Regions from separate parts of the Streptomyces sp. NPDC054887 genome, predicted to be linked through region 2. Evidence: riboswitches for the same ligand, from Rfam matches in the RefSeq annotation. Region 2 holds a riboswitch; the other holds the start of a gene.
The links. A riboswitch is a leader RNA that binds a small molecule or an ion and turns the genes downstream of it on or off. The one in region 2 is predicted to bind glycine.
Positions count from the first base shown of each region.

Region 1: another riboswitch for glycine. It lies ahead of gcvP (aminomethyl-transferring glycine dehydrogenase); the one in region 2 lies ahead of gcvT (glycine cleavage system aminomethyltransferase GcvT).

Region 1 covers NZ_JBSGYQ010000016.1:111,947-127,237, forward strand. Annotated here, with positions in the region: gene ACWGH0_RS12350 (glutamate-cysteine ligase family protein) at 1-893, opposite strand, end outside; gene ACWGH0_RS12355 (hypothetical protein) at 1,389-1,988, shown strand; gene ACWGH0_RS12360 (DUF5999 family protein) at 2,333-2,530, shown strand; gene gcvP (aminomethyl-transferring glycine dehydrogenase) at 2,636-5,521, opposite strand; glycine riboswitch at 5,757-5,853, opposite strand; gene ACWGH0_RS12370 (PRC-barrel domain-containing protein) at 5,975-6,340, shown strand; gene ACWGH0_RS12375 (DNA polymerase IV) at 6,268-7,713, opposite strand; gene ACWGH0_RS12380 (MerR family transcriptional regulator) at 7,783-8,403, opposite strand; gene ACWGH0_RS12385 (bifunctional nuclease family protein) at 8,571-9,044, opposite strand; gene ftsR (transcriptional regulator FtsR) at 9,098-9,841, opposite strand; gene ACWGH0_RS12395 (FHA domain-containing protein) at 9,859-10,770, opposite strand; gene ACWGH0_RS12400 (DUF881 domain-containing protein) at 10,853-11,650, opposite strand; gene ACWGH0_RS12405 (small basic family protein) at 11,656-11,988, opposite strand; gene ACWGH0_RS12410 (DUF881 domain-containing protein) at 11,985-12,905, opposite strand; gene ACWGH0_RS12415 (sugar phosphate nucleotidyltransferase) at 13,003-15,291, opposite strand, start outside.
Region 2 covers NZ_JBSGYQ010000003.1:50,405-65,695, reverse strand. Annotated here, with positions in the region: gene ACWGH0_RS02705 (ABC transporter ATP-binding protein) at 1-215, opposite strand, end outside; gene ACWGH0_RS02700 (ABC transporter ATP-binding protein) at 236-1,336, opposite strand; gene ACWGH0_RS02695 (ABC transporter permease) at 1,375-2,373, opposite strand; gene ACWGH0_RS02690 (ABC transporter substrate-binding protein) at 2,490-4,265, opposite strand; gene ACWGH0_RS02685 (ABC transporter permease) at 4,378-5,376, opposite strand; gene ACWGH0_RS02680 (enhanced serine sensitivity protein SseB C-terminal domain-containing protein) at 5,797-6,597, opposite strand; gene ACWGH0_RS02675 (enhanced serine sensitivity protein SseB) at 6,783-7,556, opposite strand; gene ACWGH0_RS02670 (AAA family ATPase) at 7,625-8,335, opposite strand; glycine riboswitch at 8,495-8,592, shown strand; glycine riboswitch at 8,593-8,692, shown strand; gene gcvT (glycine cleavage system aminomethyltransferase GcvT) at 8,728-9,843, shown strand; gene gcvH (glycine cleavage system protein GcvH) at 9,902-10,282, shown strand; gene glyA (serine hydroxymethyltransferase) at 10,302-11,564, shown strand; gene ACWGH0_RS02650 (L-serine ammonia-lyase) at 11,704-13,071, shown strand; gene ACWGH0_RS02645 (lysophospholipid acyltransferase family protein) at 13,183-14,007, opposite strand; gene ACWGH0_RS02640 (GNAT family N-acetyltransferase) at 14,004-14,840, opposite strand; gene ACWGH0_RS02635 (GNAT family N-acetyltransferase) at 15,008-15,291, shown strand, end outside.

The DNA of each region.
Region 1 (15,291 bases), on a different contig from region 2:
TCGTCGAGCACCAGGAGCGGGTCCTCGTCGTCGCAGATGGGCAGGAGCGACGGGAAGTACCGCAGGTTCTCCTCGAAGAGCTCGTACGCCGAGTCCACCCACCGCTCCCCGAACCACGTACGGGGCCGTACGCCCTGGCTCTGGAGCTCCGGCGGCCGGGTGTCGGTGGCCTGGAGGAACAGGGGCGGCCGGGACTCGCGCCACAGCTCGCGGCCGAAGAGGAACGGCGAGTTGGCGCCCAGCGCGATCTGCACCCCCGCGACCGCCTGCGCCGCGTTCCACACGTCCGCGAACCGGTCCGGCGTGACCTGGAGGTGCAACTGCACGGACGTACAGGCCGCTTCGGGCGCGATCGACCCGAAAGTGCAGTTCAGGCGCTCCACTCCGGAGATGTCGACCGTGAAGTCCTCGCCGCGGGCGGTGACGATCTGATCGTTGAGCAGCTGGTAGCGGTCGACGTCGGAGAGGTTCGCGGAGACCAGGTCCTGACGTCCGAGCGTCGGAAGAATCCCGATCATCACGATGCCCGCGTCGACCTCCTGGGCTTTCCTGTGCGCGTATCCCAGACCCGTGCGCAGCTCTTCGGCGAGCTGATCGAAAACGCGGCCGCCCAGCCGGTGCGGAACAATGTTCACTTCCAGATTGAACATCCCGAGTTCCGTTTGGAAATCACGGCTGGCGATCCGCTCCAGGACCTCCGCGTTCATCATCTTCGGCATACCGTCGGCGCCGGCGAGATTGAGCTCGATCTCCAGGCCCATGAAGTTCTTGGGACGGTCGAAGCTCTTCTCCGCCAGCAGTCGCCCCAGCCCCTCCAGGCACTGCTGGAGTTTCCTCCGGTACCTCTGCCGGTCCGACAGGTCGAACCCGCCTGCCACGACCTTCTCCCCCATCGAAGCATCCCTCCTCGAGTGGGCGGCTCACAGCATCGGGCACCCGTGTCACGGTCGATGATGCCCAGACGGGCTGATCAGTAACGCCCCGCGGCCATCAATCACCGGGTACCCTGATTCTGGAACTTCACCGGGCACATTCACGCGGCATGCGGCAGTGAGCAGATACCGGCCCGGGCGGCTGGTACAAAAGCCGATGTGTTTCGGCCTACCGCTGGCGCCGGGACTTTCCAGGCCACGGGCCTGACACTGCCGATGAATGGGTAGATTCTCCGCAGTAAAGGGTCCTGATACCGCCTTGCCCGCAATGCCGGCGACGGCTAGCGGAAACATCATGTGAACACGGCTCGTATAAACTCCGCAGACGAGGCAGAGAGTCGGCGCCCGGCCTATCGCCGCACGGCCCCCCTCTGACCCCGGAACGCAGACAGCGCCGTCCGCACCGCCCACGCACACCCACGCATCACCGTGTCTCCAAGTGAGAGGCGACCCACCATGCCGCTGCTTGTTCCCCCGGCTCCCGCGCCCGCCCTGCGCAGCGTCCTCGCGGCACTCGGTTCCCCCACCGCCGTTCGTGAGGCCCGTCCCCCGGCCCTCCGCGCGGCTCAGGGACCGCTCAGCCCCGAGTTCCCGCTTCCCTTCCACGTACTCGACGGAATCATCCCGTCAGGCAGGCCGCCGCGCACCCGGCTGACCGGCTGGCGGTTCCTCATCCGCAGCGGCGACCGCACGGTGGCCGCCGCCGACACGGTGCTCACCGCCGACGGCTGGGCCTTCTCCCATTTCTGCGAAGGCCCGTACCTCGCCTCCAGCCAGCTCGCCCTGCGCCAGGCGGAGGCGCTGACCGGGCGCTACCAGCCGCGCCTGCTGTCCGTACCGGAGCTCTACATGCTCACCCTGTGGCTGCACGACGGCCCGGCGGCCGACGCCGACGAGCCCGAGGCCATGCCGCTGCCGACCGACCTGCTCGTACCCCTCGCGCCCGCACCGCCGGGCATCGCCTCCCACCGGCCGCACCGGGCCGCCGACCTTCTGCCGCTGCTGACCCATCGCCTGACGCCGCCCACCGTTCCGCTGCTGAGCCAGCCCGCCTGACGCCGCCCGCCCCTGCGCGGCGCCGTCCGGCCCGCCCTCCGCCGACGCCCGCTGTGCCCCGTGGCCGCTCCGGTCACGGGGCACAGCGGCGTCCGGGCCCCCGTACCCCCCAACCGGACTAGCCCGTATCGGCCACCCCGAACCACCCGAAGAGGCACCCCGGTTGAGCTGAACCGTCCGCACGAGTGACGCGTCATTAATCAGTAAGGAGAGCTGCCGTGAAATCCCTGCGGAAAGACGCCCGTGGGGCAACACTGGGACCGGACCGACTGATACGGGGGGCGGCCATGAACACCGCATCGAGCCGCAGGACACTCACCACATCGCAGCGAAAGAACCCTTCCATGTGCCAGCACCAGCCACCCTGCCCGACCGCCGACTCCGCCGACCGGGAGGCCGCCCACCTGGTGGCGCACCACCCCGAACAGGGGTGGAGCCTGCTGTGCAACGGAGTCCTCGTCTTCGAGGACACCGGTGAGCTGCTGCCGGACGGGCAGATCATCGCTCCGCACCGTCCGCTCGACGTCGTCAAGGCCGCCTGACCGGCCGGCGATCCGGCTTCACCGGTACGACGAGGGGCCGGCCCGGAGGAATCCTCCGAACCGGCCCCGACCCATGTCCGCGCCCCGTGGCGCGTACGGCGTACGTCAGTTGTCGTACTCGTCCAGCGGCGGGCACGAGCACACGAGGTTGCGGTCACCGAACGCACCGTCGATCCGGCGCACCGGCGGCCAGTACTTGTCCGCGGCCGAGACCCCGGCCGGGAACACCGCCACCTCACGGCTGTACGCGTGCTCCCACTCGCCGCCCAGCGCGGCCGCGGTGTGCGGCGCGTTGCGCAGCGGGTTGTCCTCCGCGGGCCACTCGCCCGACGCGACCTTCTCGATCTCCGCACGAATAGCGATCATCGTGTCGCAGAACCTGTCGATCTCGGTCAGGTCCTCGCTCTCGGTCGGCTCGATCATCAGCGTGCCGGCCACCGGGAACGACATGGTGGGCGCGTGGAAGCCGTAGTCGATCAGGCGCTTGGCGATGTCGTCCACGCTGACGCCGGTCGCCTTCGACAGCGGCCGCAGGTCGACGATCGCCTCGTGCGCCACCAGACCGTTGGGGCCGGTGTAGAGCACCGGGTAGTGCGGCTCCAGGCGCTTGGCGATGTAGTTCGCGGCCAGCACGGCGACCTGTGTGGCCCTCTTGAGCCCTTCCCCGCCCATCAGCCGGACGTACGCCCAGGAGATCGGCAGAATGCCCGCGGAGCCCCACGGAGCGGCCGAAATGGGCCCGACGCCCGTCTCCGGACCGGCAGTCGGCTGGAGCGGGTGGTTCGGCAGGTACGGCGCGAGGTGGGCGCGGACGCCGACCGGGCCGACGCCGGGGCCACCGCCGCCGTGCGGGATGCAGAAGGTCTTGTGCAGGTTGAGGTGCGAGACGTCGCCGCCGAACTTGCCCGGCTTCGCCAGCCCCACCAGCGCGTTGAGGTTGGCGCCGTCGACGTACACCTGGCCGCCGGCCTCGTGCACGGTCGCGCAGATGTCGGCGACGTGCTCCTCGAACACCCCGTGCGTGGACGGGTAGGTGATCATCAGCACCGACAGCTCGTCGCGGTACTGCTCGATCTTGGCGTGCAGGTCCTCGACGTCGACCTCGCCGTCCTCGCGCGTCTTGACGACGACGACCTTCATACCGGCCATGACCGCGCTCGCGGCGTTCGTGCCGTGCGCGGAGGACGGGATCAGGCACACCGTGCGCTGGTCGTCGCCGTTGGCGCGGTGGTACGCCCGTACCGCCAGCAGGCCCGCGAGCTCGCCCTGCGAACCGGCGTTGGGCTGGATCGACACCGCGTCGTAGCCGGTGACCTCGGCGAGGCGCTCCTCCAGCTCGTGGATCAGCGTCAGGTAGCCCTCGGCCTGCTCGACGGGCGCGAAGGGGTGGACGGCGCCGAACTCCGGCCAGGTGACCGGCTCCATCTCGGTGGTCGCGTTCAGCTTCATCGTGCACGAGCCGAGCGGGATCATGCCCCGGTCCAGCGCGTAGTCACGGTCGGCGAGCTTGCGCAGGTAGCGCAGCATCGCGGTCTCGGAGCGGTGCTGGTGGAAGACGGGGTGCGTGAGCACCGCGTCGCTCCGCAGCATTCCCTCGGGCAGCGTGTCGGCCGCCCGCTCGTCGAGCGCCTCGATGTCGGCGTCGACGCCGAAGGCGGCCCAGACGGCGGCGATCTGCGCGCGGCCCGTCGTCTCGTCGCAGGCCATGGAGACGTGGTCGGCGTCGGCCAGGTGCAGGTTGACCCCGCCCTCACGGGCCGCCGCGACGACGTCGGCCGCCCGGCCCGGGACGCGCGCGGTCAGCGTGTCGAAGTACGCGCCGTGCACGATCTCGACGCCGCCGGCGCGCAGCCCTTCCGCGAGAAGCGTCGCGTAGCGGTGCGTGCGGCGCGCGATGCCGCGCAGGCCGTCGGGGCCGTGGTAGACGGCGTACATGCCGGCCATGACCGCGAGCAGGACCTGCGCGGTGCAGATGTTGCTGGTGGCCTTCTCGCGGCGGATGTGCTGCTCGCGGGTCTGGAGCGCCAGCCGGTACGCCTTGTTGCCGTCGGCGTCGACGGAGACGCCGACGAGCCGCCCGGGCAGGCTGCGCGCGAACTTCTCCCGTACGGCCATGAACCCGGCGTGCGGGCCGCCGAAGCCCATCGGCACGCCGAAGCGCTGCGTGGTGCCCACCGCGATGTCCGCGCCGAGCTCGCCGGGCGAGGTCAGCAGGGTCAGCGCCAGCAGGTCGGCGGCGACGGTGACGACGGCCCCGAGCTCGTGCGCCTGCTCGATGACGGGCTTGATGTCCCGCACGGCGCCGGACGCGCCCGGGTACTGGAGCAGCACGCCGAAGACGCCGCGCTCGGCCACGTCGGCCGGAATGCCGCCGGACAGGTCCGCGACGACGACCTCGACGCCGGTCGGCTCGGCGCGCGTCTGGATAACGGCGACCGTCTGCGGCAGCGTGTCGGAGTCGATCAGGAAGACGCCGTTCTTGACCTTGCCGACGCGGCGCGCGAGCGACATCGCCTCGGCCGCGGCCGTGCCCTCGTCGAGCAGCGACGCGCCGGAGGTCGGCAGCCCGGTCAGGTCCGCGACCATGGTCTGGAAGTTCAGCAGCGCCTCCAGGCGGCCCTGCGAGATCTCCGGCTGGTAGGGCGTGTACGCCGTGTACCAGGCCGGGTTCTCCATGACGTTGCGCAGGATCACCGGCGGCGTGAAGGTGCCGTAGTACCCCAGCCCGATCATCGGGGCCAGCACCTGGTTGCGGTCTGCGAGCGTGCGCAGCTCCGCCAGCACCTCGGCCTCGGTGCGCGCGTCCGGCAGCCCGAGCGCCTCGGCGCTCTTGATGACGTCCGGCACCGCGGCCGCGGTCAGCTCGTCCAGCGAGCCGTACCCGACCTGGGCGAGCATCTTGGCCTGAGCCTCGGCATCGGGCCCTATGTGGCGCTGCTCGAAGGGGATGCCACGCTCGAGCTCTGAGAGCGGAATGCGGTTTGCGGTCATCTGCGGAAGGCCTCCTGGTCTGACGCGACCTGCGAGGGGCACCACGGCACGGGTACCCGGACGGCCTCCCCCTCTGTCATCTCAACCTGAGAGCTTCACCGGAAGACCGTACGGACGTCGCTGACGTCGAGGGTCGTTCCGGCTTTCACCGTCGGTGAGGAAGGGATCCGCGACGGGTGCTGTGCCGTCTTCCGGCACGTGCCCGTACGGCGCCCGTCCTGCTTTCCAGAGTGACCTCGTCCGTGCGGTACGGGGGCCTGAGAGATTCCGGGGAGGATTTGCTCCTTCGGCGCCTCCGGCATGTTCACCGGAGACTCTCCCGCACGGGGTCAGCAGCCACTGGCCAGCCTACCAGCGAGGCCCGTCGTGGATCCCTCGAGTGGCCGAGTCCACAGTTGTGCCCTTTCGTAGGCTTTACGGGGCTACGAGCAGTTGCCAGCAGTTGGAGGGACCGTGCAGACCGACATCGATCCGCGCAGCCTGATCGGCCGCAAGGCGTTCGACCGCAACGGCACCAAGATCGGAACGGTGGACGAGGTGTACCTCGACGACGCCACGGGCGTGCCCGAATGGGCGGCCGTACGCACCGGCCTCTTCAGCCGGGACGCCTTCGTTCCACTGGAACCCAGCAAGGTGGTCGACGCCACCCTCCGCGTGCCGTACGACCGCGCCCTGATCAGGGAAGCGCCCGACTTCGGCGTCGGCCGCCACCTCTCCCCGGAGCAGGAGCTCCAGCTCTACCACCACTACGGGCTCGACATCTCCTCACCGGCCACGGACCGGGACTTCGGGCGGCTGGCCGGCGACGACCCCTCCTGATCCCCGGCCGCCCGCACCAGCGGCAGCGGGTCCGACGGAGTCAGCCGCGGATCGTCCACCGTGAAGGTCCGCACCCGCCCCGGCGCCGACGTCGGCTCCTCGAACCGCACCGTCACCCGCCCCACGCCGCTGCCCTGCACCCACCCGGCCCCGTACTCGGTGTGCCGTACATCCTGTCCCGCCAGCCACCGCCGCCGCGGCGGCTCCTCCACGAGGGGCGCCGCCGGCCCTTCGTCGCGAGCCGTCTCGGCCGGTTCCCGCGCCGCGCCCCCCGCTTCGGCCGCCGACTGCGCCGACTCACCCGCGGCCTGTGCGAAGAGGTCCTCCTGGGTGAAGTCGGCGAGCCCGGTGACGCCCACGCCCAGCAGCCGCACCCCGCCGGTGGTGTCCACCGACTCCAGGAGCCTTCCCGCCGCCTCCCGCACCACCGCGGGGTCGTCCGTCGGCCCGCGCAGCGTCTCGGAGCGCGTCAGCGTGGAGAAGTCGTACCTGCGCACCTTGAGCACCACGGTCCTGCCCGAGCGCCCGGCCGCGCGCAGTCGCTCGACGCACCGGTCGGACAGCCGCACCACCTCGTTCCTGACCCGGACCCGGTCGTGCAGGTCGACCTCGAAGGTGTCCTCGACCGACACCGACTTCGCGTCCCGCTCGGCCACCACGGGCCGCTCGTCGTGGCCCACGGCCATCCGGTACAGGGAGACCCCGTGCGCCTTCCCCAGCAGCCGTACGAGCTCGTCCTCGCCCGCCTCCGCCAGGTGGGAGACGGTCGTCATGCCCGCCCGCCGCAGATGCTCACCGGTGGCCGGCCCGACCCCGGGCAGGACCCGCACCGGCATGGGCGCCAGCAGCTCCCGCTCGGTCCCCGGCTCGATGAGCACCAGACCGTCCGGCTTGGCCTGCTCGGAGGCGATCTTGGCGAGCATCTTGGACCCCGCGAGCCCCACGGAACCCGTCAGCCCGGTGACCGCCTTGATGTCCGCGCGCAGCAGCTCTCCCGCCCGGCGGGCCGAGGCCGCGTCGTCGGCCACCCCGCCCGCCTCCAGGTCGACGAAGGCCTCGTCCAGGCTGAGCGGCTCCACGAGCGGCGACAGCCGCCCGAGCAGCTCCATGACCTGCTCGCTCACCGACCGGTACAGGGAGAAGCGCGGCATCAGGTAGGCGGCGTTCGGGCACAGCCGGCGCGCCTGCGCCACGGGCATAGCGGAGTGCACCCCGTACCGTCTGGCCTCGTACGAAGCCGTGGCGACCACCCCGCGGGTGCCGATACCGCCCACGACCACCGGTTTTCCGCGCAGGCTCGGCTTCGACGCCTGCTCCGCGGCGGCGTAGAAGGCATCCATGTCCAGATGCAGGATGGTGGGCGCGGGTCTCACACCACCGATGCTGCCGTACGGCACTGACAATCGGCGGGCGGCGGCGCGGCCACGGGCCGGTCCGCCGGGTCAGCCGGCCTTGTTGCGGCGCCGCGCCAGCTCGTCGGTGGGGTTGTGCCCGACCAGGGTCTCGCCCGTGTCGACCCGCTCGCCGTGCAGCTGGGACAGCGCGCTCTCCACGTCGCGCCAGACCACGCCGACGGCGATGCCGAAGACGCCCTGGCCCCCCTGGAGCAGTTCGACGACCTCGTCGGGCGAGGAGCACTCGTACACCGTCGCCCCGTCGCTCATGAGCGTCATGCGCTCCAGGTCCTGGAAACCGCGGTCGCGCAGGTGCCGGACGGCGGCCCGGATGTTCTGGAGGGCCACACCCGTGTCCAGGAAGCGCTTGACGATCTTGAGGACGACGACGTCGCGGAAGCTGTAGAGGCGCTGCGTGCCGGAACCGTAGGCGGGCCGCACACTCGGCTCCACCAGCCCCGTGCGCGCCCAGTAGTCGAGCTGCCGGTACGTGATCCCGGCCGCCGCACAGGCGGTGGGCCCCCGGTACCCGATGCTCTCCGTGCCGTCGGCGGCCGTCGGCCCGCCCACGGCCGGGGTCGCGCCCTGCCGCCCCGCCAGAGGGTCGACCGCACTGCCGTGAAGCGGATACGGCCCGCCCGCCACCGTACCGTCGCCGCTGCTTCTCACGCCGACCTCCGTCCTTGACCTGCCCTGTCGACGGTAGGCAGTCACCCGGGGTGCGTCAACGATCGCCACACTCGGCACGCCGAGTGATAATCACCCTGAGAGTGGTTTCCCGTGCCTCACTGCGGGGAAAGGCTACTCGAATGCGCGGACAGCCCCTGGCGCGCGGCTCACTGGCTGTTGGTCCCGAAGTCCTCGGGAGAGATCTGGTCGAGGAATTCGCGGAACTTCTCCACCTCGTCCTCCTGCTCGTCGGGAATCGCGATGCCCGCGTCGTCCAGCACCCCGTCACTGCCGTAGATCGGCGTTCCGGTGCGCAGGGCCAGCGCTATGGCGTCGGACGGCCTGGCACTCACTTCCACTCCGCTGGCGAAGACCAGCTCGGCGTAGAAGACCCCTTCCCGCAGGTCGGTGATGCGGACTTCGGTGAGCTCCTGGCCGACCGCTTCCAGAACATCCTTGAAGAGGTCATGGGTCAGCGGCCTGGCAGGGGCCATCCCCTGCTGGGCGAAGGCGATCGCGGTCGCCTCTCCCGGCCCGATCCAGATGGGGAGGTACCGATCGCCTCCCACTTCGCGCAGGAGCACGATCGGCTGGTTCGAGGGCATTTCTACCCGGACACCTACGACGTCGAGCTCGTTCACACAGCAACCCTAGGACGTGCTTGGCAGGTTTGGGTAGTCGGGATCCCCCGAGCTCAGTGCAGCCGCACGCCGAGCGCCGCCTGAATCAGGGCCGAATGGAGCCTGACGGACAGTTCCGCGAGTTCCTTGGCCGTGGCCTCCGCATGGGCTCTGGTCTGCGGATTCCGGTGCCGGCGCAGTGGTGCGACCACCTGTTCGACGAGGGCGGCCTCGCGATCGGCAGCCGCTTTCACCGCGCGCAGATGCCGCGGTTCGAGACCGAACCGTCCGAATTCGGCGACGAGCTTGGCCACCGTGACGACCTCGGCGTCGTAGCCGCCTCCCGGCAGGGGCGACACCAGCCCGTACGACTCCCAGAGCTCGAGTTCCTCCTCGCCGACCTCGGCGGCCGCCAGAAGCTCCTGGCGGCCGATCCTGGCCGCGGTCGGACGGTCCCCACCGCCGTCGGCCGGAACGTCCCCCTGCTCGCCCTGGCCCCCGGCCACCGGCAGCCGCACCTGCTCGCCCCTCTCCAGGGCGTCGAGGTGCTCACGGATGACCTTGAGCGGCAGGTAGTGGTCGCGCTGCATGCGCAGCACCTGGGCCAGCCGCTCGACATGGCCGGGAGTGAACTTGCGGTAGCCGGAAGCGGTCCGCTGCGGCTCGACGAGCCCCTCGGTCTCCAGGAACCGGATCTTGGAGATGGTGACCTCGGGAAACTCGTCACGCAGCAGGTTCAGAACGGTGCCGATGCTCACCAGCCGTTCGCCCGCGGTGGCGGTGCCGCTTCCGGCACCGCCCGTCGGTGTTCGCTGCATGGACCTTCCCGTACGGGTCAGATGGCCCGCTGGCTCGCGTAGAAGACCAGCCGGTACTTACCGATCTGCACCTCGTCACCGTTCGCCAGCGGGACCGAGTCGATCCGCTCGCGGTTGACGTAGGTGCCGTTGAGACTGCCGACATCCGAGACGGTGAAACCGCCGTCCGCACCCCTGCGGAACTCCACGTGGCGACGCGAGACGGTCACGTCGTCGAGGAAGATGTCGCTCTGCGGGTGCCTGCCCGCCGTGGTCAGCTCACCGTCCAGGAGGAAGCGGCTGCCCGAGTTGGGACCGCGTCGCACCACGAGCAGCGCCGCACCCAGCGGAAGGGCGTCGACGGCCGCCTGGGCCTCCGGTGACAGCGAGGGAGCGGCGGTCTGCCCCGTCGCCTCCGCCTCGTACGCCTCGAGCCCCGAGATGGAGATCGTCGACGTCGTCTCGGACGGACGCTCGGCGGCCGCACCGGCCCGCAGCGGCGCTCCGCAGTTGGAGCAGAAACGGCTGGCCTCGGCATTGCGGTGCCCGCACCTCGTACAAACCGGCAAGGCCGACATGGACGGATCCTCCTGCCGCGGCTGCCCCTGCGGGGCATGGGCTGATTCCCCGAAACCTATGCGGCCGGGACCGGCCGGGTCAACAGACGACGCGCCCGGTCCGCCCGAAATGTCACCGCCGGGACCGGCGACCTCGTCACGGAAGAGCGGGCGCTCGCCACCCTGCTCCTCCACCTCTCCACCACGCGGCGCGCGGTGACGGGCAGTGCCGTTCGCACCGTCCTCGCGTGCGCTCTTGCCGAACAACTTCGCAAACAACTTCACGGGCGATTCCCCTTGACTGAAACAGACCCGCCCGTGGGGCAGGACGAACCCTGAATGAACACACCTGCCGAACCGGACATCTTCACAACGTCCGTATCCACCAAACAGTTTCCACCACGCACCACAGCTTCTGTGCGTCGACCCCCCGCAACCTCATGCCCTTGTCCCCGCGCCCCCATGCGCCCCTGCCTCACGGCGACGACGACTGAGCGTAGTCAGGCTGCTTCGCCGGTCGCAAGGCGTCCACGACGATCTTCTGCGAGCGCGTCACGGTGACGACGGCCCGCTCCTCCTCCAGCGTCTGGACAACGCCGCCGGGGATGTTGAGCGCGGGCTCCAAGTCCTGCGGCTTGCCGATCACCTCGAAGCGGTAGGGAGCGGAAACCTTCTTCCCGTCCACCTGCACACCGCTTCCGCCGTCGAGGAAGTACGTGTCCGCGACGACCCTGACGTCGTTGATCTGGATCGCCTCGGCACCCGCCGCCCGCAGCTCCTGAATGGCGTCCAGGAGCATGTCCGCCTCCACCGTGGAGTGCGGATCCGTGATCGTCAACGTGATTCCGGGGCCCTGCGCCGCCACCGTTCCGGCCAGCACGCCCAGCTGACGCTCCTTCTCCAGCGTCTGCTTGCGCGCCTCTTCCGCCTGGTCCGAACTGTTCTCCAGCTCGGTCTTCTGGTCGTCGAGCTTCTGCTTCTCGTCCTCGAGCCGCTGCGTACGGTCGTCCAGCTCGTCCAGGATGCGGACGAGGTCCTCCTGCCGCGCTCCCCGCAGGGCGCTGTCGTCGCTGTTCGACCGGACCTGGATGGCGAGCCCGAGGCCGAGCACGAACAGCAGCAGGGCCACGATCAGCTGCGCCCGCGTCACCCGCGGCGGCCACAGTCCGGCGAGAAGTCTCTGACGCCCCGTCGCCGGCCGCTGCGCGACCGCCTCCTGAGCCGCGGGTGCCGCTTCTTCCTCGTCGCGCCGAGGGCTGTCTTCTGTACTCATCCGCCTCACGCCCGGAACACGTGACGGCGAATCGCCGCCGCGTTGGAGAAGATACGGATGCCGAACACCACGACCACGCCCGTGGACAGCTGCGCGCCGACGCCCAACTTGTCGCCCAGGAACACGATCAGGGCCGCCACCACGACGTTGGACAGGAAGGAGACCACGAAGACCTTGTCGACGAAGATGCCGTCGAGCATGGCCCGCAAGCCGCCGAAGACCGCGTCGAGCGCCGCCACGACGGCGATCGGCAGATACGGTTCGACCACCGCCGGCACCTCGGGCCGGACCAACAGTCCGACCACGACTCCCACGACGAGGCCCAGTACGGCGATCACGATGTGCCCTTCCCTGTGTTGGCCGCGGCCTTCCCTGCACCCGCGACCAGCGGCTCTGCTGTACGTACGATCAGGCTCGGTGCGGCGGGAAGCCGGACCTGCTCCTGAGCGGAAATGCTGGTCCTGATGCCGTAGCTCTCCTGGAGTACGTGCAGGTACTGGCCGTCGGCGCTGTCCTGGAAAGCCGTACTCAGGCGCTGCCCGTCCCCCACCGCCAGCACGGTGTACGGCGGCACCAGCGGCCGGTTGTCGACCAGTATGGCGTCGCCGGCCGCCCGGATCGCCGAGAGGGAGGTCAGCCGCTGACCGTTGATGGCCACCGCTTCCGCGCCCGAGGACCACAGACCGTTGACGACGCGCTGCATGTCCCGGTCCCGCAGCCGGCCGGTGTCGGAGAAGCTGGTGCCCTCCCGCGGCCCGCCGCCGCCCTCCTCGGTGTCCTTCGCGTCGTCGACGACGAGCTTCACACCGCGGCCCTGCACCGCCGTCGCACCGGACAGCAGCGCCACCAGGCCGCCCTGGTCACCACCGTGTTCCCGCAGCGCCCTGCGCTGCCGCTCCCCCACCTCGACGCGGAGCCGGTCGACGTTCCGCTCCAGGTCGTCCGCGGCGGACGTCTCCGCCTCCACCCGGTCGATGAGCTCTTCCCGCTCCTTGGCGATCACCGGCGCCTCTATGCGCGCCTGCGCCGCACCCACCGTGACAACGAGGGCGGCCAGCACCAGGCCGGCCGCCAGTCCCAGCTTCGCGCGCAGCGTGCGGGGCATGCCCGCGCTGCCGTCGGCCTGTCTGCGCGCAGTCGCCTCGGCGTACCCGTCGTCGAGGCTGTGGTCCATCACATTGGTCAGCAGCGACATGGACGCGTCGGGGCGCCGGGGTGGCGGAGACGTACTCCGATCAGGGGACTGCTGCGACATGCCGCACATCGTCGCACGCCACGGCGGCTACCGCCGAATGGCCCCACCGGTGTGCCGGACGGCGTCGTCCCACGCCGTCCGGCACACCGCTCGGACGTCAGCGGCCCGCGCTGTCCACGACCGCCGACCACTCGTCGAGGAGCGCCTGGGCCGAGTCGTCGTCGGGTCCTTCCGCCCACAGATGGGTGACGGCCTCCGCCGGGTCGGGCAGCACCATGACCCACCGACCGTCCGCCTCCACCACCCGCACGCCGTCGGTGGTGTCGACGAACCTGTCCCCGGCCGCCTCGACCACGCGACGCATCACGAGTCCCTTCACGGCCCACGGCGTGGCCAGATCCCGCTTGAGGACATGGGCTCGCGGTATCCGCGCGTCGATCTGGCTCAGCGTGAGCTGCGTCCTGGCCACCAGCCCGATCAGCCGCACGAAGGCCGCGGCGCCGTCGAAGACGCTGCTGAACTCGGGGATGATGAAGCCGCCGCGCCCGTCGCCACCGAAGATGGTCGACTCCTCGCGGCCGACCCGGGTCAGGTCGTCGGGCGAGGTGGTCGTCCACTCCACCTGCGTACCGTGGTACGCCGCGACCTGCTCCGCGATCCTGGTCGTCGTCACCGGCAGCGCGACCCGGCCGCTGCGCCGTTCGGCCGCCACCAGGTCGAGCATCACCAGCAGCGCCCGGTCGTCCTCGATGATCCGTCCGCGCTCGTCCACGAGGGACAGCCGCTCGCCCACCGGGTCGAACCGCACACCGAAGGCAGCCCGCGCCGACGCGACGATCTCACCGAGTCGTACGAGACCGGACCGCCGGGAGTCGATCGTCTCCGTGGGCCTGGACTCGTCGAGACCCGGGTTGATGGTCAGCGCGTCGACCCCGAGGCGTCCCAGGAGGCTGGGCAGCACGAGCCCGGCGCTTCCGTTGGACGCGTCGACGACGACCTTGAGCCCGGCGTCCGCGATACCCGAGACGTCCAGATTCCGCAGCAGAGACCCCGTGTAGGAGTCGAACACGCTCGCCGGGAAGTGCAGGTCGCCGATCTCGCCGGGGAAGGCCCGCCGGTACTCCTGGCGCGCGAACACCCGGTCCAGCTTGCGCTGCCCCGCCTGCGAGAGGTCGGCGCCGCGTTCGTCGAAGAACATGATGTCGACGGAGTCCGGAACACCGGGTGTCGTACGGATCATGATGCCGCCGGCGCTGCCCCGCGCCGTCTGCTGACGCGCGACGGGCAGCGGCACGTTCTCCAGGTCGCGTACGTCGATGGCGCTCGCCTGCAGCGCGGAGATGACGGCCCGCTTCAGCGCACGCGCACCACGGGAGTGGTCGCGCGCGGTGGTGACCGTCGCCCCCTTCTTGAGCGTGGTGGCATAGGCGCCCGCGAGGCGCACCGCCAGCTCGGGAGTGATCTCGACGTTCAGGATCCCGGAGACGCCCCGCGCACCGAAGAGGTGCGCCTGGCCCCGGGACTCCCAGATCACCGAGGTGTTGACGAAGGCACCCGCCTCGACGGTCTTGAACGGGTAGACCCGCACATTGCCCTGAACAATCGATTCCTCACCCACGAGGCACTCGTCGCCGATGACAGCGCCGTCCTCGATCCGCGCGGCCCGCATGATGTCGGTGTTCTTGCCGATCACACAGCCGCGCAGGTTGCTGTGCTGGCCGATGTAGACGTTGTCGTGCACGACGGCCCGGTGCAGGAACGCGCCGCTCTTCACGACGACGTTGGACCCGACCACGGTGTGTTCCCGCAGCTCTACGCCGGCCTCGACCTTGGCGTAGTCACCGATGTAGAGGGGCCCGCGCAGTACGGCGTCGGGGTGCACCTCGGCGCCTTCCGCGACCCACACGCCCGGAGAGATCTCGAACCCGTCGAGGTCGACGTCGACCTTGCCCTCGAGCACGTCGGCCTGAGCCTTGACGTAGCTCTCGTGCGTGCCGACGTCCTCCCAGTAGCCCTCGGCGATGTAGCCGTAGATCGGCTTGCCTTCCTTCATCAGCTGAGGGAAGACGTCACCGGACCAGTCGACGGACACGTCCGCTTCCACATACTCGAACACCTCGGGCTCCATCACATAGATGCCCGTGTTCACGGTGTCGGAGAAGACCTGCCCCCAGGTGGGCTTCTCCAGGAACCGCTCGACCTTTCCCGCCTCGTCCACAATCGTGATGCCGAATTCCAGGGGGTTCGGCACACGGGTCAGGCACACCGTGACGAGTGCGCCCTTCTCCTTGTGGAATCTGATCAGATCAGTGAGGTCGAAGTCGGTGAGGGCATCGCCGGAGATGACGAGGAAGGCATCGTCCTTCAGCGCTTCCTCGGCGTTCTTCACGCTGCCCGCGGTGCCGAGTGGCTTCTCCTCATTGGCATAGGTGAGCTCCATTCCGAG
Region 2 (15,291 bases):
AGCCGGCCCATGGTCGACTTTCCGCACCCCGACTCGCCCACCACGCCGAGGGTCTCCCCCGGGCGCACGTCGAAGTCGAGGCCGTCGACGGCCTGGACCGCGCCGACCTGGCGCTGGAGCACGCCCTTCTTGATGGGGAAGTGCTTCACCAGGCCGCTGACCCTGAGCAGGGGCTCGGTCGACGGCGAAGAGGACGCCTGCTCCGGGATCGTCACTTCGGGATCCTTCGTCTCGCTCACAGCTTCGGCGCAATCTCTTCGGTCCAGATCCGCGTCCGGTCCTCGGCCGCCATGTGGCAGGCCGAGTAGTGCCGGTCGGCTTCCTGTCCGGGCAGCACCTTGAGTTCCGGCCGCTCGGTACGGGTGATCCCGCCCTTGGGCACGTCCGCGTAGGGGCAGCGCGGGTGGAAGGCGCAGCCGCTCGGGATGTTGATCAGGCTGGGCGGGGAGCCCTTGACCGGGATGAGGCGGTCGGTCTGGTCGCGGTCGATGCGCGGCATCGAACCCAGCAGGCCCCAGGTGTACGGGTGCTGCGGCTCGTAGAAGACCTTCTCCGCCGGGCCGCGCTCGACGCACCGGCCGCCGTACATCACGAGGATGTCGTCGGCCAGTTCGGCGACGACGCCCAGGTCGTGGGTGATGACGATGACGGCCGAGCCGAACTCCTTCTGCAGATCGCGGATCAGGTCCAGGATCTGCGCCTGGACGGTGACGTCCAGGGCGGTGGTCGGCTCGTCCGCGATGAGCAGCTCGGGGTTGTTGACGAGCGCCATCGCGATCATCGCGCGCTGGCGCATGCCGCCCGAGAACTCGTGCGGGTAGCCGTCGAACCGCTTGTCGGGCTGCGGGATGCCGACCCGGTCGAGCAGTTCGATCGCGCGCTTCTTCGCGGTCTTCTTGTCGACCTTGTTGTGGATGCGGTACGCCTCCACGATCTGGTGGCCGATCGTGTAGTACGGGTGCAGCGCGGACAGCGGGTCCTGGAAGATCATCGAGATCTCCCGGCCGCGCAGCTTGCGTACGTCGTCGGGGTCGGCCGACAGCAGCTCCTTGCCGTCCAGCCAGATCTCGCCGGAGATCTGCGCCTTGCGCCGGCCGTACTGGCCCACGGTGTGCAGGCCCATGATGCCGAGCGAGGTCACCGACTTGCCGGAGCCGGACTCGCCCACGATGCCGAGGGTCTTGCCCTTCTCCAGCTGGAAGGACAGCCCGTCCACCGACTTCACGAGGCCGTCGTCGGTGGGGAAGTGCACCTTGAGGTCGCGCACGTCGAGGAAGGCGTCCGTCCGCGCGGACCCGGAGCGTACGGGCTCGCCGACCGCACCGGTCTTCGTCAAGGGGGCTCCGGGGACCTCTCCCGGGACGGGCACAGTGGTCACGAGAGCCTCACTCGGGGGTCGATCACGGAGTACAGGATGTCCACGACGAGGTTCGCGAGCACGACGGCCGCGGCGGCGACGAGTGTGACACCCAGGATGAGCGGAAGGTCGAAGTCGCCGATCGCCTTGACCGCCGCCTGGCCGAGGCCGGGGAGGCTGAAGGCGGTCTCGGTGAGGATCGCGCCGCCGACGAGGGCGCCGAGGTCCATGCCGAGGATGGTGAGGATCGGCGTCATCGTGGAACGCAGGGCGTGCTTGCCCACGACGACCGGTTCGCTCAGGCCCTTGGCGCGGGCGGTGCGGATGTAGTCCTCGCCCAGGACCTCCAGCATGGTGGCGCGGGTGAGGCGGGCGTACATCGCGGCGTACAGGAAGGCGAGGGTCACCCACGGGAGCACCAGGCCGCTGAACCAGCCGAGCGGGTCCTGCGCGATGTCCACGTACTCGGCGTCGAACCAGCCGAGCTGGGTGCGGAAGATCGCCAGGGAGAGCAGCGCGGTGAAGTAGATCGGCAGCGAGACGCCGGCGAGGGCGATGGTCATCGCCGTGCGGTCGATGGCCGTACCCCGCTTGAGCGCGGAGATGATGCCGGTCGTGACACCGACGACGACCCACAGCACGCACGCGCCGGCCGCCAGGGACAGCGTCACGGGGAGCCGCTCGGTGAGGACGGGCCAGATCTCCTGCTCCGTACGGAAGGAGTAGCCGAAGCAGGGGGCGTCGCAGTGGAACGACGAACCGCCGCCGGTGTAGTCGCGGCCGACGAACAGTCCGCTGACGAAGTTCCAGAACTGCACCAGGATCGGATCGCCGAGGCCGAGCTTCTCCCGGATGCCTTCGATCGCCCCTGGGTCCGCCTGCTTGCCGATGAACATCGCGGCGGGGTCGCTGCCGGTCAGTTTCGGGATCACGTAGAAGATGCCGAAGGTCACGAGAGTGACCACGAGCAGCATCACGACGACGGCGGTCAGCCGCCTGATGAGGTATGCGAGCACTACGGTCGGCCCGGCGGCGGCCCGGGAGTCCGGTGAGGGACTCCCAGGCCGCCGCACGCGGCCATCACCTGCCCTTCGGGCTTAGCGGCGGGTGTGCCGGCGGAGCGAACGGACGGTCACTTGACGCCGAGGGAGGCGTAGTCGTAGCGGCCGTTGTAGGAGTCGGCCGTGTAGACGTTGGTCAGCCGCGAGCTGCGCCAGATCACGTTCTTCTCGAAGGTGAAGGGCAGGTAGACCGCGTGCTCGGAGACCTTCTCGTTGATCTGCTTGTAGAACTCGGCGGCCTTGTCGGGGTCCGTCTCCAGCATCGCCTTGTCGAACAGGCCGTCGATCGACTTGTCCTTCAGCATCGAGAAGTTGTTGTTGCCGCTGTCGAGGATGAAGCGGCTGTCGACGAGCGGCTGCGAGAAGCCCTGGCCGCTCGGGAAGTCGGCGCCCCAGCCCATGATGATGATGCCGTAGTTCTTCTTCTCGACGTTCTTGGGAGCGCCGATGATGCCGGAGGTCTGCGCACCGTCGTACTGGTCGATCTGCACCTTGATGCCGACCTTCGCCAGCGACGCCTGCATCGACTCGGCGGTGGCGATCTCCTGCGGCTTGTTGTTGCGGACCGCGATGGTGGTCTCGAAGCCGTTCGGCTTGCCGCAGGCCTTGAGCTCCTCCTTGGCCTTGGCGACGTTGCCCGTGGTGTCCTTGAGGACGTTGTACGGGTCGTACTTCGCGTCCGAGCCCTTGATGCTCGGCGGCAGCATGTTGGTGGCGATGTCGCCGCCCGCCATGGGGCCGCCGCGCGCGGTCTGGAGCGACTTGTGGTCGGAGGCGTGGATGACCGCCTTGCGGCAGTGGATGTTGTCCATCGGCTTGACCGTCTGCGGGAAGACCGCGTACCGGATGAAGCCGGTCTGCGGGTTGTCGACGTTCGCCTTGTGGTCGCGCAGCGCCTTCGTACGGCCGGCCGGGCTGATGCCGGTCGCGTTGACGTCGAGGTCGTAGTCGCCCTCGATCAGGCGGTTGTCCATGTCGTCGGCGTTGGTGATGAGCTTGAGCGAGACCTTGTCCGGCAGCGCCTTGCGGACGGTGTCGGTCTCCCGCTTCCAGTTGGGGTTGCGGCTCAGCTCCATGCCCTTGTTGGGCGTGTAGGAGTCGATCTTGTACGGGCCGTTGGAGAAGGGCTTCAGGCCGTACTTCTCGGCCGTGTCCTTGTCCTGGCGGACCGGCGTGGCGGCCGGCATGGCCAGCATCTGGAGGAAGTCGCCGTTGGGCTTGGGCAGCTTGAAGACGATGGTCTTGTCGTCCGGCGTCTCGATGGCCTTCAGGCCCAGCTTGTCGGCCGACTTGTCCTTGTACGGACCCTTGTACTCCTTCTTCGGGTCGAGGACCTGCTGAAGGTAGATCGGGCCGCCGGAGATCTTGTCCTGGGCCCAGATGCGCTCGATGCCGTACTTGATGTCCTTGGAGGTGACGGGCTTGCCGTCCTCCCAGGCCAGTCCGTCCTTCAGCGTGAAGGTGTAGGTCTTCTTGTCCGCCGAGACCTGGCCGGTGTCGGTCGCCATGTCGGCGACGAGCTCGGTGGACTCGGTGCCCGCGACCGGCTTGAAGGTGATCAGCTGGCGCGTGTAGTAGCGGGCGAAGTCCCACATGAAGCCGTAGTAACCGCGCTGCGGGTCCCAGGAGTCGGAGTCCTGCGTACCGATGAACTTGATCGTGCCGCCCTTCTTGTCCGAAGGGTTCGCGATCTTGCCGACGGCCGCGTTGAAGCCGGGTGCCTTGCCCTTGCCGTCGGACTCGTCCTTGCCGCCGCCACCGCAGGCCGTGGTTCCGACGAGCGCGGCGACGACGAGCGCCGCGCCTGCGGCGAGCCGTCGCCTGGAAGAACTGTTGGCTGTCACGATCAGCAACCTCCGTAAGTGTGCCGGTCCCTCGCGGGACCGACGGTTTGGGTGGCCTCCTGACACATCGGCAGGGGCGGCGCGGGGGGAACGTGGGGTGGTGCGGGACGAACGGTCAGCGGGAGCCCTTCGGGTCCAGCGCGTCACGCACGCCGTCCCCGAAGAGGTTGAAGGCCAGGACCGTGACGAAGATGGCCACGCCGGGCGCGATCATGAACATCGGGTCCGCCTCGTAGTACTCCTTGGCCTTGGAGAGCATCTGGCCCCAGGAGGCGGTGGGCGGCTTGACTCCGGCGCCCAGGAAGCTGAGGGCGGCCTCGCTCAGGACGTTGGTCGGGATCATCAGCGTCGTGTAGACGGTGATCGGCGCGACCAGGTTGGGCAGCAGCTCCTTGAACAGGATGTACGTCCGGCCCGCGCCGAGGCTGCGAGCCGCCTCGACGTACTCGCGCTCCCGCAGGGAGAGCGTCTGGCCCCGGACGATCCGGCCGACGTACGGCCACCCGAAGAAGCCGATGACCACGATGAGCGCGCCGATGCGCACACCGGAACCGCTGAACCCCCAGAGGGAGTTGGGCAGTACCGAGACCAGCGCGATGATGAAGAGGAGCTGCGGGAAGGCCAGCAGTACGTCCATCACACGGCTGATCGCCGCGTCGACCCAGCCGCCGAAGTAGCCGGCGATGATCCCGAAGACCGTGCCGAGCGCGACGGCGAAGAGGGCCGCGAGGAAGGCGACCAGCAGCGAGATCCGGGCTCCGTAGACGAGGCGGCTGAACACGTCGCGGCCGTTGACCGGTTCGACTCCCAGCAGGAAGTCGGAGCTCATGCCGCCCCAGCTGCCGATCGGCGTGCCGAACAGCGGGTCGATCTTGTCCTCGTGGAAGTCGTTCGGCGGGTGGCCGAACGCGCTGACGATCAAGGGCGCGAAGACCGCGACCAGGATCAGGAACAACACGACGACGCCGCCGGCCAGCGCGACCTTGTCGCGCTTCAGACGCACCCATGCGATCTTCCAGGGCGAGCGGCCTTCGATGGCTTTCGCCGGAACATCGGCCGCGACGTCAACGGCCGCGGTCTCTGCCGCGCTCGTGTCGTGCAGTGGTGCCGTCATCGTGGTGGGGACCCCTCTCGGCTCGGCCGACGGGTGGTCGGCCCGCGCCTGCCGCTGTAGCGGCTTGTTCGCATCGCAGGTGCAAGTGGTGCGGAAACGTGCAGAAGGTGCTCGGACAAACGCAGTTGACATCACGGGGAAGCGGGTCGCACACAGGACCGACGTTCCTTGTTGCGGGAGTCTTCAATGAGCGCGCGATCACCCGCCAGACCTGGCGGGCAATGGATGCGCAACCGTGATGTGGCCTGTGGTCTTCCGTTATGCGGACGCCGCGATCGGCTCAGCGGATCAGAAGCGGTCGATTGCACCAGACCGGACATGCCGCCCAACGGCCTTCATGCGCCGCTAAATTGGGCCGTGGCGGCCGTGGCGGGCCATGGCCGGCCGCGGGGGCCGTGGCGACCGTGAGGGAGGAGCGTCTCAGTAGGCGCGCGGCGCCGGGTAGCCGTAGCCGCCCTGCGGGGCGGTGGCGGGGGCGGCGGGCGCGTGGGCCTCGCGGTCGTAGAACGGGCGGGCGTTGGCGCGCAGCCACATGGACACGGGGTCGTACTCGTCGGACATCGCGACGGTGGACACCGGCAGCCCTTCGGGAACCACGCCGATCGACTGCTGCATCATCGCGCGCACGGAGTCCACGGACTGCTGGCCCGTGTCGTAGAGATCGAGCCCGATGGCCAGGTACGGCGCCCCGAGCGCCGGCTGCACCCAGGCGCGGCGCAGCGCGCGGACTGCCGGCGTCCGGTGGGCGTTCTGGGTCAGCAGGGCGTAGAACTGCGGGATCTCGACGGCCGGTTCGGAAAGCCGCAGCGGTCCCGCCGGCATCCGGTCGAGTCCGGTCGCGATGCGCCGCAGGTCGAGCCAGGGGATGCCGACGCCGCCGCCGGGGGCGTGCGGGTTGAGCCAGATGCCCCAGCGGTCGGGGAACAGCGCCCGGGCGACGTCGCGGGCGGGCACCACCTCGTACGCCCGGCTCCAGCCGCTCGCGGCCAGCTCCTGGGCGGAAGTGACGCACGGCGCGTAACCGAGGCCGTCGACGTCCATGTTCCCGTACTGGGCGTCCGGCGACCCGGCCTGACCGTGCCACAGCAGCATCCACAACTCGCCGCCCGCCGGATCCGCGAGGGCGCGCAGGAGCGCCTCGTACGCGTCGTAACGCCCGGGTGTCACCTGGCGCAGCATGTGCTCGACCTGCCCGGCCGCCGCAGTGCCTGACGCGCTCACCCTGGGTCCCGCCCCTCTTCGATCCACCGTGTCGGTTGTCGACCAAGCTTAAGCGGCACCACCGGCGCGGAGCACGGGTCGGGCGGGGATCGGGCGGCGGTGTGCGCCCGCCGGCGGCCGGGCACGCCCGTGCGAGCCGGGTCCGGCGCCCGGAGCCGGGCCGGTGCGCGCCGGGCGTCCGGGCGTCAGGCGCGGGTGTAGAAGGGCCGGACCTTCTCCAGCATCCACGCGGCGACCGGGTCCTGTGCCACGTCCAGCAGGACCAGGTTGACCTCCCACGGCACCTGGACGCGGCCGAGCGCCCGGCCCAGCGCGTCCATCGGGGCGTTGCGGTCGGCGCCCTCCCAGGCGGACAGCTGTACGCCGACGAAGAGCGTCGCGGGGCCGCCCTCGACGCTGGCCAGGGCGCGGCGGGCGGTCAGCACCACACCGCTCTCCTGGAACTCCCCGGCGGCGGCGGACAGGAAGTCGACCGGCTCCTCCTGCCAGTCCGGCTCGAAGAGCCGGACCCGGCCGCCACTGGCCGGCCCGTCCAGCGGGGTACGGCCGGCCCGGCAGAGCTCGGCCACGGCGGCGGGCGGCAGCGGCACGCCGACCGCGCCGTCCGGGTTCACCGCGATGCCGAGCTGCGGGGGCAGCCCCCGGGCGAACTCCCGGGCGGGCGCCACGGTGAAGGACATGTGGGGTCCCGCGCAGTGGCGGAGCTGCTCCTCGGAGCTGTAGACGGGCACGTACGCCTCGCCGTGGATCAGCACGGTCGGCAGGTCGAGGTTCGGGGAGTCGGGCCCGCCGCCGGAGGGCAGCGGCACCCACACCTGGCTGCGCCCGAGCACCTCGACTATGCGGCCGCCCGCGGCGGGGTTGCCGAGCGAGGCGCCCAGCACCTCTTCGAGCTCGTTGCCGGGCCAGCCGCTGCCGCCGTGCGGGTGGGCCGCTACCGGGAAGTCTGGGTAATCCACGGCACGACTTTAACGCGACGCGCCCGTCGTCCCCCGGGCTCCCCCGGGCTCCCCCGGGCCCCCGGCCGTCAGCCGCCGCAGGGGCCGCCGGCCGCCGGGGCGAGGAAGTCGATGACCTTCAGCGCGCCCGCCGCGTCCCGGTCGAGCAGGACCGCCGACGCGCAGCCCGCGGGCAGCCGGCCCGCCTCCGCGTCGCGCACCAGCCGGCCCACCGCCCGCCGGTGCCGGGCGAAGGCGTAACCGGAGACCCCGCGGCCGCGCTCCTGCTGGCCGGCCCGCGCCACGTCCGCCGTCACGTCCAGGAGCACCAGGTGCAGCGCGACGCCCCGGCGGCGGGCGTCGCGCGCCAGCCACCGCCGCACCCAGGTCTGCGTACCGCAGTCGTGCACCACGACGCCCTCGCCCGAGTGCAGCGCGCGCCACAGCCCGGCGTAGTGCGCCGCGCGCACCAGCGGCCGGTAGAGCGCGTACGGCAGCAGGCGGGGCATCAGCGCCTCCCAGCGCTCCCGCGCGTCCTGCGAGTCGATCCGGTGCGCCGCCGTGCTCGCCGTACGCCGGATCAGAGTGCTCTTGCCGCTGCCCGGCAGGCCGGACACCACCACCGTGTCACCGGCCGCGAAGGACAGCGCCCGCGGGCCGCGCCCCCCGCGCTCGCGCAGGTCGCGGACGACGGGTGCCGGCCGGCGGGCGGCCCGCACCGGCACACCCTGCTGGGCGGGCACCGCGCGGTGCGCGGTCCCCGCGGTCGTCGCGTACACACCGGGCTGCTGCAACGTCATCGTCTTCCCCCTGTCGGGTGTCCCCCACCCTCCCCCACCCTTGCCCACAAAGTGTAAAGAAAAGGTAATGCGCCACAAGTCCATTTCAGGATCCGCCCAGGTGCTGTCGGGCCGCCGCCCGCGTGCAATGATGTGCGCGCCAACTCCATACCGGCCGCTTGAACCCGCGCGGGAGAGTCCGAAGCACTGTGTGCCGAGGACGCCGAAGGAGCAAGTTCCTCCCTTGAATCTCTCAGGCCCCGTACCGCGCGGGCGAGGCAGATCTGAAAAGCGAGCCGCTTCGCCGCGGCTCCACCCAAGGTGCAAGCCGGGACTCTCCCGGTGAACCTCTCAGGTTCCGATGACAGATGGGGAGGATCGTCCTCGCCTGTCATGCCCTGGGAGTCCCGCACATGAGCAATGTCCCCCGTCACACCGCCCTCGACGCCACTCATCGTGCGCTGGGCGCGACCATGACCGACTTCGCGGGCTGGGACATGCCGCTGCGGTACGCCAGCGAGCGCGACGAGCACAACGCCGTCCGCACCCGCGCCGGCCTCTTCGACCTCTCCCACATGGGCGAGATCACCGTCACCGGCCCGCAGGCCGTGAACGCCCTCGACTACGCCCTCGTGGGGAACATCGGCACCATCGGCCTCGGCCGCGCCCGGTACACGATGATCTGCCAGGAGGACGGCGGGATCGTCGACGACCTGATCGTCTACCGCCTGGGCGAGACCGAGTACATGGTGGTCGCCAATGCCGGTAACGCCCAGGTCGTCCTCGACGCGATCACCGAGCGCGCCGCCGGCTTCGACGCCGTGGTACGGGACGACCGCGACGCGTACGCCCTGATCGCCGTCCAGGGCCCCGAGTCCCCCGGCATCCTCAAGTCGGTCACCGACGCCGACCTGGACGGGCTGAAGTACTACGCCGGCCTGCCCGGCACCGTCGCCGGCGTCCCGGCGCTCATCGCCCGTACCGGCTACACCGGCGAGGACGGCTTCGAGCTGTTCGTGGAGCCGCGGCACGCCGAGACGCTGTGGCAGGCGCTGACCGAGGCGGGCAAGGACGCCGGCCTGGTCCCGGCCGGCCTCTCCTGCCGCGACACCCTGCGCCTGGAGGCGGGCATGCCGCTGTACGGGCACGAGCTGACCACGGCGCTGACGCCGTTCGACGCGGGTCTTGGCCGGGTCGTGAAGTTCGAGAAGGAGGGCGACTTCGTCGGCCGCGCCGCGCTTCTGGTCGCCGCCGAGCGCGCCGAGACCGCCCCGCCGCGCAAGCTGGTCGGCCTGGTCGCCGAGGGCCGCCGCGTCCCGCGCGCCGGTTTCCCCGTGGTCGCAGGCGGCGAGGTGATCGGCGAGGTCACCTCCGGGGCCCCCTCCCCCACGCTGGGCAGGCCGATCGCCATGGCGTACGTCGACGCCGCGCACGCTGCGCCGGGCACCTCCGGTGTCGGCGTCGACATCCGCGGTACGCATGAGCCGTACGAGGTCGTCGCGCTGCCGTTCTACAAGCGCCAGAAGTGACCCCCCGCACAACCGCCCCGTTCACCACCACTGCCCCGCGTACAGGAGAATTCAGGTCATGAGCAACCCCCAGCAGCTGCGTTACAGCAAGGAGCACGAGTGGCTGTCGACCGCCGAGGACGGCGTGGCGACGGTCGGCATCACGGAGTTCGCGGCCAACGCGCTCGGTGACGTCGTGTACGCACAGCTCCCGGACGTCGGCGACACGGTGAGCGCGGGCGAGTCCTGTGGCGAGCTGGAGTCGACCAAGTCGGTCAGCGACCTGTACTCCCCGGTGACCGGCGAGGTCGTCGAGGCGAACCAGGACGTCGTCGACGACCCGTCGCTGGTGAACTCCGCCCCCTTCGAGGGCGGCTGGCTCTTCAAGGTGCGCGTCACGGACGAGCCGGGCGACCTGCTCTCCGCCGACGAGTACGACGCCTTCTCCTCCGGCAACTAAGACCTCGATCGGGACCGTGATGACGCTTCTCAACACTCCCCTGCATGAGCTCGACCCGGACGTCGCCGCCGCCGTCGACGCCGAGCTGCTCCGCCAGCAGTCCACCCTCGAAATGATCGCCTCGGAGAACTTCGCCCCGGTCGCGGTCATGGAGGCCCAGGGCTCCGTACTCACCAACAAGTACGCCGAGGGCTACCCCGGCCGCCGTTACTACGGCGGCTGCGAGCACGTCGACGTGGTCGAGCAGATCGCGATCGACCGCATCAAGGCGCTCTTCGGCGCCGAGCACGCGAACGTGCAGCCCCACTCGGGCGCGCAGGCCAACGCCGCCGCGATGTTCGCGCTGCTGAAGCCGGGCGACACGATCATGGGCCTCAACCTGGCCCACGGCGGTCACCTGACCCACGGCATGAAGATCAACTTCTCCGGCAAGCTCTACAACGTGGTCGCGTACCACGTGGACGACGCCACCGGCGAGGTCGACATGGCCGAGGTCGAGCGCCTCGCCAAGGAGTCCAAGCCGAAGCTGATCGTGGCCGGCTGGTCCGCGTACCCGCGCCAGCTGGACTTCGCCGCCTTCCGCCGCATCGCGGACGAGGTCGGCGCGTACCTCATGGTCGACATGGCGCACTTCGCCGGTCTGGTCGCCGCGGGCCTGCACCCCAACCCGGTGCCGCACGCCCACGTCGTCACCACGACCACGCACAAGACGCTGGGCGGCCCGCGCGGCGGAGTGATCCTCTCCACCGCCGAGCTCGCCAAGAAGATCAACTCGGCGGTCTTCCCCGGTCAGCAGGGCGGCCCGCTGGAGCACGTCATCGCCGCGAAGGCCGTGTCCTTCAAGGTCGCCGCGAGCGAGGAGTTCAGGGAGCGCCAGCAGCGCACCCTGGACGGCGCCCGCATCCTGGCCGAGCGCCTGGTGCGCGCCGACGTCACCGAGCACGGCGTGTCCGTCCTCACCGGCGGCACGGACGTCCACCTGGTCCTCGTCGACCTGCGGAACTCCGAGCTGGACGGCCAGCAGGCCGAGGACCGCCTCCACGGCCTGGGCATCACGGTCAACCGCAACGCCATCCCGAACGACCCCCGCCCGCCGATGGTCACCTCGGGTCTGCGGATCGGTACGCCGGCCCTGGCCACGCGCGGTTTCCAGGCCGAGGACTTCGCCGAGGTGGCGGACATCATCGCCGAGGCCCTGAAGCCGTCGTACGACGCCGACGCCCTTTCGGCCCGCGTCACGGCGCTGGCCGGCAAGCACCCGCTTTACCCTGGTCTGAAGTAGTTACGTACGACACAGACTGAACAACGGGGCGCCGCGCACACTGAACAGTGAGTGCGGTGCCCCGGCTCTTGTACCCGCCCTTGATCATCTGCACCACCCCGGCAGACAGCGGCGTCTACCCACCCTGAGGAGTTCCCCCGTGGCCATCTCGGTCTTCGACCTGTTCTCGATCGGCATCGGCCCGTCCAGCTCCCACACGGTCGGCCCGATGCGGGCGGCCCGCCTGTTCGCGGGCCGTCTGAAGAACGACGGACTGCTGGCGCACACCACGTCCATACGCGCCGAGCTGTTCGGCTCGCTCGGGGCGACCGGGCACGGCCACGGCACTCCCAAGGCGGTCCTCCTCGGCCTGGCGGGCAACTCCCCGCGCACGGTCGACGTCGAGACCGCCGACGAGCAGTTCGAGCGGATCAAGGCGGACGGGCGCATCGAGCTGCTCGGCGCGCACGAGATCGGCTTCGACTTCGACGAGGACCTGATCCTGCACCGCCGCAAGGCCCTGCCGTACCACGCCAACGGCATGACGCTGTGGGCGTTCGACGCCGAGGGCACGGCGCTGCTGGAGAAGACGTACTACTCGGTGGGCGGCGGCTTCGTCGTCGACGAGGACGCCGTCGGCGAGGACCGGATCAAGCTCGACGACACGGTGCTGAAGTACCCCTTCCGCACCGGTGACGAGCTGCTGCGCCTGGCGAAGGACACCGGTCTGTCGATCTCCGCGCTGATGCTGGAGAACGAGAAGGCGTGGCGCACCGAGACGGAGATCCGCGAGGGGCTGCTGGAGATCTGGCGGGCCATGCAGGACTGCGTCGCGCGCGGCATGTCCCAGGAGGGCATCCTGCCCGGCGGCCTGAAGGTGCGCAGGCGGGCCGCGAACACCGCGCGCAAGCTCCGCTCCGAGGGCGACCCGCTGGCCCTGTCCATGGAGTGGATCACCCTCTACGCCATGGCGGTCAACGAGGAGAACGCGGCGGGCGGCCGCGTCGTCACCGCGCCGACCAACGGCGCCGCCGGCATCATCCCCGCCGTCCTGCACTACTACATGAACTTCGTGCCCGGCGCGGACGAGGAGGGCGTGGTCCGCTTCCTGCTCTCCGCGGGCGCGATCGGCATGCTCTTCAAGGAGAACGCGTCGATCTCCGGTGCCGAGGTCGGCTGCCAGGGCGAGGTCGGCTCGGCCTGCTCGATGGCGGCGGGCGCGCTGGCCGAGGTGCTGGGCGGATCGCCGGAGCAGGTCGAGAACGCCGCCGAGATCGGCATGGAGCACAACCTGGGCCTGACCTGCGACCCGGTCGGCGGCCTGGTCCAGATCCCGTGCATCGAGCGCAACGGCATGGCGGCGGTGAAGGCCGTCACGGCGGCGAAGATGGCGATGCGCGGCGACGGCAGCCACAAGGTCTCCCTGGACAAGGTCATCAAGACCATGAAGGAGACCGGCGCGGACATGTCGGTCAAGTACAAGGAAACCGCGCGCGGCGGCCTCGCGGTGAACATCATCGAGTGCTGACCGGGTAAGCGGGCCGGCCGGGGGCAGCGGTCGCGCGCACAGCGGGCGTCACCCCGCAGGCGGCCTGTCGCGCGCACAGCGGGCGTCACTCCGCAGGCGGCCCCCTGGCCGTCAGCGCGCGGGGCAGGGGTACGTGTCGCCGCTCGCTGTGGTCAGGGGGTGCTCGCCGCCGACGGCCGCCCGCGCCGCCGCGGCCAGGGACCGCCGGTCGGTGTGCGGCAGCGGTGGGCGGGGAGTGATCCGTACGGTCAGGCCGGACGCGCCGGCCACCCGGCGCAGCGAGGTCGCGAAGTCCTCGTCGCCGAGGAACGCGGCCACCGTGCTGGGGGCGCCCGCCTGCTCGTAGGCGATCGTCACCGGGCGCACCGGCGCCCCCGCGTCGAGCGCCGCCTGGAACACGGCCCGCCGGAACCGGCCGCCGGGCGCGGAGCACCACGTGGTGGCCTGGGGGAAGACCAGTACGGACCTGCCCGACCGGAGCAGGCGCGCCACGTCGTCGACGACGTGGGGCAGCTCGCGGGGCTTCTCCCGGTCGACGAAGCGCGTGCCGACGCGCCGGGCGAGGGTTCCGACGACCGGCCACTGCCCGATCTCGCGCTTGGCGAGCAGGGTGACGGGCTCCACGGCGAGTACGGCGACGACGTCGAGCCAGGAGACGTGGTTGGCCACGACGAGGGTGCCGGGCCCGCCGTCACCCCTGGGCACGCTCAGGGGTCCGGGATCGGCCGCGAGGGTTGTCCCGAGGGCGGCGAGCATGCTCCTCGCCCGCTCGCGCAGTACCGGGGGTTCGGCGAGCCGCTCGCCGCAGGACACCGCGCGGGCGACCGCGCCCGCGAGCCGCACGCAGCGCCGTACGGCCCGCGCGGCCGGCACCGCGGGGGCCGCGTGGGCAGCGCAGTGCGGGCGGCACCCCGCGTCGACGGCCCACGGGCTCACCGCTCCTCGCCGAGGAAGTAACGGCGGTAGCGGTCCCCCAGCCGGTCCATGTCGAGCAGGACGAAGAAGTCGGCGACGTCGAACTCGGGGTCGTGGGTGGGCGCCCCGCACATCCACGCGCCGAGCCGGAAGTAGCCCCGCAGCAGGGGCGGCAGGCCGGCGTACCCCGGCCGCTCGGACGGCAGTTCGGCGGGCGTCCAGGGACGGCGGGGGTGCACCCTCAGCTCGGGCGGCGAGGAGTGCCTGGCCGTGCCGAGCAGCCAGGCGCCGGCGGCCGTCGCACCGCCGTCCGACAGGGGTACGGAGGCGCAGCCGGCCAGGTAGCGGTGGCCGGAGAGCAGGACGTACCGGGCGAGCGCGGACCACATCAGGTTGATCACCGCGCCCGAGCGGTGGTCGGGGTGGACGCAGGAGCGGCCGGCCTCGATCATCGACGGCCGCAGCCCGTCGAGGGCCGTCAGGTCGAACTCGCCGTCGGAGTAGGAGTGCGCGGTGCGGCCGGGCGGCAGCAGCCGGTACGTGCCGACGACCTCGCCGGTCGCGGTCTCGGTGACGACGAGGTGGTCGGCGAGGTCGTCGTACGCGTCGATGTCGTGCCCGGGCAGGGGCGAGTCGAGGCGCGCGCCCATCTCCTCGGCGAAGACGCGGTGGCGCAGCCGCTGCGCGGCCCGGATCTGCTCCTGGGAGTGGGCGATGGAGGTGACGTACGCGGAGGCGGGGTTCGGGGCGGCGACTGGTGCGGCTGCGCTTATGGCTGCGGCTGTGACTGCTGATGTGCCGGTGCCTGCTGCTGTGACTGCGGCTGTCGCTGTGGCTGTGACTGTGGGGCGCATGGGAGCCGTTCTCCGTCCGGTTCGGGGCCGATCGCGCAAGGAGCATGGCGGCGGCGACGGTCGAACCGGTGACGCGGAGGGCCGGCCGCCGGAGCCGCCGCGTGAACAGCGGGGTTCGCGGCCGGCGGCCGTGGCCCCGGAGCCGGACGGTGGGTAATACTCTCGATATGGCTTCACGCGTTACAAGCATCCGGCGGGCCACCGCACGGGACGCGAAGCGTCTCACCAGGCTCGTGCGGAGCTCCGGCGCGTACGAGGGGCCGTACGCACCCATGGTCGCCGGGTACCGGGTGGGGCCGGACTACATCGAGGCGCACCGGGTCTTCGTGGCGGTCGACGCCGGGGACGACCGGGTGCTCGGCTTCTACTCGTTGATATTGGAACCGCCGGAGCTCGACCTGATGTTCGTGGCCGACTCGGCCCAGGGCCTCGGCATCGGCCGCCGGCTCGT